3 regions of the Kitasatospora sp. NPDC058406 genome follow, and region 2 is predicted to be linked to each of the others. Evidence: riboswitches for the same ligand, from Rfam matches in the RefSeq annotation. Region 2 holds a riboswitch; each other region holds the start of a gene.
The links. Region 2 has a riboswitch for cyclic di-AMP ahead of ACFWOG_RS00680 (NlpC/P60 family protein). Riboswitches for the same ligand answer to the same signal wherever they lie in the genome.
Positions count from the first base shown of each region.

Region 1: another riboswitch for cyclic di-AMP. It lies ahead of ACFWOG_RS06900 (transglycosylase family protein); the one in region 2 lies ahead of ACFWOG_RS00680 (NlpC/P60 family protein).
Region 3: another riboswitch for cyclic di-AMP. It lies ahead of ACFWOG_RS00465 (hypothetical protein); the one in region 2 lies ahead of ACFWOG_RS00680 (NlpC/P60 family protein).

Region 1 is NZ_JBHXKE010000022.1:21,391-23,644, reverse strand. It holds gene eno (phosphopyruvate hydratase) at 1-62, opposite strand, end outside; gene ACFWOG_RS06900 (transglycosylase family protein) at 315-1,268, opposite strand; cyclic di-AMP (ydaO/yuaA leader) riboswitch at 1,274-1,420, opposite strand; gene ACFWOG_RS06895 (cytochrome P450) at 1,651-2,254, opposite strand, start outside.
Region 2 is NZ_JBHXKE010000002.1:35,145-37,398, reverse strand. It holds gene ACFWOG_RS00685 (NlpC/P60 family protein) at 1-539, shown strand, start outside; cyclic di-AMP (ydaO/yuaA leader) riboswitch at 904-1,056, shown strand; gene ACFWOG_RS00680 (NlpC/P60 family protein) at 1,067-2,254, shown strand, end outside.
Region 3 is NZ_JBHXKE010000001.1:106,539-108,792, reverse strand. It holds gene ACFWOG_RS00470 (MoaF N-terminal domain-containing protein) at 1-143, opposite strand, end outside; cyclic di-AMP (ydaO/yuaA leader) riboswitch at 664-812, shown strand; gene ACFWOG_RS00465 (hypothetical protein) at 822-2,081, shown strand; gene ACFWOG_RS00460 (hypothetical protein) at 2,124-2,254, opposite strand, start outside.

The sequences.
Region 1 (2,254 bases), on a different contig from region 2:
ACCGTGGGGTTGCCACGCGAGTCGAGAATCTCACGGGCTACGACGACATCGATGGACGGCACGAGGCATCTCCTAGCGGAAACAGGTTCGGCTGACGGTGGGTGCTGTCGGCCGGACGATTGCGGAGTCGTTACGACCAGAGCCTAACCGCACGGGCTCTCCGGGCCACGTCGGCCCGGGTCCCGTCTCAGCGTGTGGCACGGCTACCCGCCGGTAGTTCACCTGGTTGCCCCACGGAAGGGGGCCGGATCGGGACGAAGGGGCCGGACCCGGTCGAACCCGGCCCCCCCTCGCGATCCACCGGCGAAACGGCATCAGCCGAGGGTGAGCACCTGGCCGGGGACGATCAGGTCGGGGTCGCCGCCGACGGTGCCGCGGTTGCCGTCGTAGAGCGCCTGCCAGCCGCCGGAGACACCCTGGCCGGCGGCGATGCCGGCGAGCGTGTCGCCCGCCCGGACGGTGTAGCCGTGGCCCGCGCCCTGCTGGGCGGCCGGGGCGCTCTGGGCGGCGGCCGGACGGGCGTCCTGGACCGCGGCCTGACCGGCGTACTGCTGGTAGACGCTCTGGTGGCTGGTCCAGTACCAGCCGCCGTTGTTCTCGTACCAGAACACCTTCGCGTCGGCGTCCCAGCCGGACATGCCGGAGAAGGACGGGGCCTGCCCGTACTGCTGCACCTGCGGCCGGTCCTGCTGGGCCTGCGGCTTCGGCGCGGCGTGCTTCGGGGCCTGCTTGGCCGCCTGGGCCGGCTTCTCCTGCTGGGCCGACTTCGGCGCGGCGTGCTTCGGCGCGGTGGTCTGCGGGGCGGTGGTCTGCGGCGCGCTCGGCTGGGTGGCGGCCTGCGGGACGGCCGGCTTGGCGTCCGCCGAGGTGTCGACCGCCGCCGGGGCGCCGCCCTTGCTCAGGCCCGCCTTCTTGGAGCAGACCGGCCAGGCGCCCGGCCCCTGCGAGGCGAGGACCTTCTCGGCCACCGAGATCTGCTGCGCCTTGGAGGCCTGGTTGGCCTGCGGCGCGTACGAGGTGCCGCCGAACGCCTTCCAGGTGCTGGGCGTGAACTGCAGGCCGCCGTAGAAGCCGTTGCCGGTGTTGATGCTCCAGTTGCCGCCGGCCTCGCACTGGGCGACCGCGTCCCAGGTGGAGACCGGGGCGGCGGAGGCACCGGTGGCGCTGAGGATCGGCAGGGCCAGCCCGACACCGGCGACGCCGGCGACGGCGATGGCCTTCTCGGTCTGGGTACGACGACGATGACGGCCGGTTCCGACGAACAGCATGAAGAGGTCCCTCTCCGCACGCCTGCGAGGTGAGCTGTCGGGTTCGGACCGGGAGGTGGCCCGGCCGCGCGAGGCGGCTTCACCCCAAGCCGTGGGGGACGGCAACAAACCTGGTTCCCCCGCCCCTGCCCAGGGTCTGGTCGGTTTCCCGGGGCACGACGGGCAGGACTCGGCGTTCCGTGCTCGGGGCTCGCAGCTGCGAACTCCACGGAGAGTAGACAGATCCGTAGAGCAATCACAAGCTCATATCGTCGGTATCACACGGAAATCACGTCAGGTGATGGATCGCCCACCAACGGGGGCGCTATGTCCGGGTTGGTGACGGTTCAATCTCGCCGTCCTGCCTGGTCGGAGACCTTCCGTCAGCGTGTCGCGGGTCGCCTCACCGATCGGACGGAGCACCGGACGACTGCCCGGAAGAGGCCCTTTCGGGCATCTTCTCGGGGGTGAATTCCACGGGAAGTTCACGAAGTCCACGCATGATCAGACCACCGCGCCACCGCAGGTTCTCCGGGCTCTCGGCGAGCCGCAGGTCGGGCAGCCGGGAGAGCAGCGTGGCCAGCGCGGACCGCCCCTCCAACCGGGCCAGCGGGGCGCCGATGCAGTAGTGGATGCCGTGCCCGAAGCCCAGGTGCGGGTTGTCCGCGCGGGCCAGGTCGAGGGTGTTCTCGTCGGCGAACCGCGCCGGGTCCCGGTCCGCCGCCGCGAGCACGACCAGCACCGGGTCCCCGGCCGGGATCAGCACCCCGCCGATGGTCAGCGGGCTGGTCGCGAACCGCCACGTCGCCAGCTCCACCGGCCCGTCGTAGCGCAGGAGTTCCTCGATCCCGGTCTCCAGCAGACCACTCTCGCCACGGGCGATCGACTCCTGGAGCAGGGCGCGCTGGCCGGGATTGCGCAACAGCGCGTACGTGCCGTTGCCGATCAGGTTCACGGTCGTCTCGAACCCGGCGAAGAGCAGGATGAAGGCCATCGCCGCGGCCTCG
Region 2 (2,254 bases):
CGCTGGACACCACCACCAAGGACCTGAACCAGTCCAAGGCGGAGGTGAACAAGAAGCTCAAGGAGGCCCAGGACCTGCTGAACTCGCTCAGCGCCGCCGACCGTGCGGCCCTGAAGGCGGCCCAGCAGCAGGCCGACCGCGCCTCGCGCGGGACCGAGCGCCCGGACCTGGGTGAGCTCCCGAAGGCCTCCGGCATGGCCGGCTCCGCGGTGGCCCTCGCGATGGCCCAGCAGGGCAAGCCGTACGGCTGGGGTTCCACCGGCCCGAACAGCTTCGACTGCTCGGGGCTCATGGTCTGGGCGTACGGCAAGGCCGGGGTCTCGCTGCCGCGTACCTCGCAGGCCCAGGGCAACTACGGCACCCGGGTGCCGTCGCTCGCCGAGGCGCAGCCCGGTGACCTGATCATCTACCGCGACGACCGCAGCCACGTCGCGATGTACATCGGCAACGGCATGGTGGTGCACGCACCCCGCACCGGTGACGTGATCAAGGTGATGAAGGCCGACGGGATGAAGATCAACACGATCCGCCGCGTCTGACGCGCCGGGGTGTCCGGCCGTTTGACGGTCCGCCACGACACGCCCGCGGGCCCGCCGAAGGTCCTGTGATCCGCGCCACCTCCGAACGGGGGTGGCGCGGGTGTTTCGGCCGCCGGTTCGACCGAGAGGTGAGGAACGATCAGCTCCGTGTACGGCGCTGGTCACACCCGGTCATATTCACAAATGAACTTCGGTATTCTTCTAGCTTTTTTCCGACAAGGATTTGAACGGATCACGGATCTGTTACTAGGGTCGTACCTCGAACCACCGCACAGTCGATCACCCAGTCCGGGTGGCGGCGGTGGTTCCCGCCGAGTTCGTGAAACAGCGGGACGGGCAGTCGCCCGTCCGAGTGAGAGCCCAGCAGTCGGGGGCGCTGTGGAGTGGAGCCGGGGAACCACGTTCCTCCGGGGTGAATCGGCGCCAGGTCGGTCGCGTGAGCGGCCGGTGAGGCGTCGTAGGGCACGCTTCCGCCCGAACCCGTCAGCTCACCCGGTAGGCGGATGAGGAAGAAGGAGTCCGCCTTCGTGGCGTCCCATCGTCGTCCCAAGCCCGCCGGCCGCACCCGGGTCTCGATCATGACCGGCCTCGCCGCCGCGGCCGTCGCCCTTTCCGCGCAGTCCGGCGCCCACGCCGACCCGACGCCGACCAAGGACCAGGTCAAGGAGCAGGTCGACCAGCTCAACGAGCAGGCCGAGATCGCCACCGAGAAGCTCAACGGCGCCCAGGCCAAGCAGCAGGAGCTGCAGAAGCAGGTCGGCGACCTCCAGGACAAGGTGGCCCGTCAGCAGGCTGTGGTGACCGAGGCGCAGGGCGGCCTCGCCGAGATCGCCGGCGAGCAGTACCGCACCGGCGGCATATCGCAGACCGTCCAGCTGGTGCTCTCCTCCAGCCCGGACAACTTCCTCAACCAGGCCGACGCCCTGAACCAGGCCGGTTCGACCCAGTCCGGCGCGCTGAAGGAGCTCCAGGAGCAGCAGCGCAGGCTCGACCAGGACCGCACCGAGACCCAGAACAAGCTCGGCGAGCTGGAGGCCACCACCCAGCAGCTGAAGACCTCCAAGGAGGAGGTCCAGGCCAAGCTGACGAAGGCCCAGGACCTGTTCAACACCCTCAGCGAGCAGGAGCGCCTGGCGATCCGCGCGGCCGAGGAGAAGGCCGCCGCCGAGGCCAAGGCGAAGGCGGACGCCGCCAAGGCCGAGGCCGCCAAGGTCGCCAAGGCGAAGGCCGACGCCGAGCGCGCCTCCCGCGAGAACGACCGCACCAACCTCAGCGCGCCGTCCGCCCAGGCTCCGTCCACCCAGGCGCCCGCCGCGCCGGCCTCCTCCGCTCCGGCGGCGCCGAAGCCGGCCGCGCCCGCCGCCAACAGCTCGCGCGCCGCCGCCGCGATCGCCGCGGCCGAGAGCAAGCTCGGTGCCCCGTACGTCTACGGCGCCACCGGCCCGAGCAGCTTCGACTGCTCCGGCCTCACCGGCTGGGCCTACGCCCAGGCGGGCGTGTCGCTCCCGCGCACCTCGCAGGCGCAGGCCGGCGCCGGTACCCGGATCGGCTCGGACATCTCCCAGGCCCAGCCCGGCGACCTGGTCATCTTCTACGGCGACCGGCACCACGTCGGCATCTACGTGGGCGGCGGTCAGGTCATCCACGCCCCCAAGCCGGGTGCGTCGGTGCGTTACGAGGCGGCCTCCAACATGCCGGTCAACTCCATCGTGCGC
Region 3 (2,254 bases), on a different contig from region 2:
TCCTCCCACTGGCCGGCCGACTCACCGAGGCCCTCCCAGCGCAGCCGCTTGCCGTCGGCCGAGTAGGCGTTGCGGAAGGCTGCGCCGTTGTCGACCTGGAACAGGAAGGTGCGGCCGGCGAAGCCGGGCAGGGGGGCGGTCATGGTGGGGCTGGTCCTCGTCTCTCATGCGGTTCCCGGTGCGGTCCGGACGGTTCCGGCGCGGTTGGATCCCCAACCTATCCGACCGCCCCGTCTTTCGCGGCGTACTCGGGCACGGGGCCGGGGCCGACGGGCCGGGCCCCGCACCGGACGTCCTCCTGCCGCGCCCTCCTGCCGGCCGCCTCCCGCTCCACCCCGCCACCGGCCGGGGAACCTGCCCTCCCGGGCGGTCCTCCAGGGCGGCCCTCCTCGACCGGGCCGCGGTGCTCCTCGGGAGCGCGGCGCCGGTGCCGCCCCGGACCGGAGGGCCCCGGCCGGGGCCTGATCCGTAGCTTCCTCCCAACTGATCAACTCCGCAGGCGCGTTGATCATCCGCGGACGCCGGGTCTGTGACCTGCGCGACAACCGTCCGTGCGAGGTTGTCCGGTCCCCGGCGGCCTGCCTAGCCTGCAGGGGCGTCCGCTGTCGCGGACTCCCGCCGTCGGGACGCCGAGTCCTGTCCACCCGCCGGTCGGCACCCGAGCACCACAGCGGACGGGAGCGGGGGACCCAAGGTCAGTGCCCGGTCCGTGCGCCTCCGCGCCCGGACCGCGGCTAGGGGTGAAGCCGCTCCCCGGGCGGCCGGGCAACCTCAGCCCGAACCCGACAGCTCACCTCGCAGGCGTCGTAGAGGACCCAGCCATGCCCCCTGCCCCGCACCGGCCTGCCCGGCGCCACGCGCCCCGCCACGCCCGCCCCACCCACCGGCGCCGCACCGCCGCCCTCGCCGCCACCGGAGTGCTCGCCGTCACCGGCGCCGGCCTGCTCGGCGTCCCGGCCCTCACCGGAGCCCAGGCCGCCACCGCGCCCACCGTCACCCAGGACGCCCTCACCCCGGCGACCATGGTCGCCGGCAAGGCCTCGACCGCCTCGCTGGCCGTCCACTCCTCGGCCTGCTTCACCGCCAAGACCGTCGGCGTCGGCATCCGCGACGCGGCCGGCCGCAACCTCGACTTCCCCGGCAACGTCAGCAACGCGCAGATCTGCCCGAGCGGCCTGTCGATCACCACCGGTGCGCGCACCCTGGCGGCCGGCACCTACACCCAGTTCGGTTTCTGGCAGGACCTCGGTGGTGCCTGGCACAACCTGCCCTCCCGGCAGCTGGTGGTCTCCGCCACCGCCACGCCGAGCCCGACCCCCACCCCGTCGCCGACGACGCCCCCCACCACGCCCCCCACCACGAGCCCGACGACGCCCCCCGCCACCGGTGCCCCCGTCGCGGGCAAGAAGCTCACCTGGTCCGACGAGTTCAGCGGCCCGATCGCCTACGGCTCCCGCTGGACCGGCGACCGCAGCAGCGCCTACCGCTACGGCAACCACAACCCCGACGACAACAAGCTCGACTGGCTGAACAAGAACAACGTCACCGTCGGCGGCGGCGCCGCCACGTTCACCGCCAGGCCGGGCGCCAACAAGCTGGAGAACGGCAAGCAGTCCTGGGACACCGGGCTGCTCACCACCGAGTACTCCGGCGAGGGCTTCCAGGTGAAGACCGGCGACTACGCCGAGACCCGGGTCAAGCTCCCGGCCGGCACCGGCGCCTGGCCGGCGCTGTGGACCTGGAAGAACGGCAACGGGGAGATCGACACCTTCGAGTACCACCCCGACAACCCGAACCTGCTGGAACTGACCAACCACGTCAAGCCGGGTCACCTGTACTACACGGACGCCAAGGCGATAGCCAAGGACGGCTGGGTGACCATCGGCACCCACTACGGCGCCACCTCCGTCGACTGGTACGTCAACGGGGTCAAGGTCTTCTCGGACGGCAAGGGCGTCGGCACCACCTGGTCCGCGTACCTGATCCTCAACCTGTCCCTGAGCGCGGGGCAGTACCACCCCGCGCCCCAGGGCACCGCGCCGATCACCTTCGCCGCGGACTACGTCCGGGTCTACCGCTAGGACCGGCCCCGAGACCGTCCGCTCCCGGAGGAGCGGGCGGTCTCAGGCGGTCTGCACGACCTCGATCGCGAACGGCTGCCGGTTGTTGGCCTCGTTGTGGTCGTCGTCGCCGCGCACCGCGACGTAGCCGCCCTCCAGGTTGCCGAGGGGGACGGTCGTGGCGAGCCTGACCG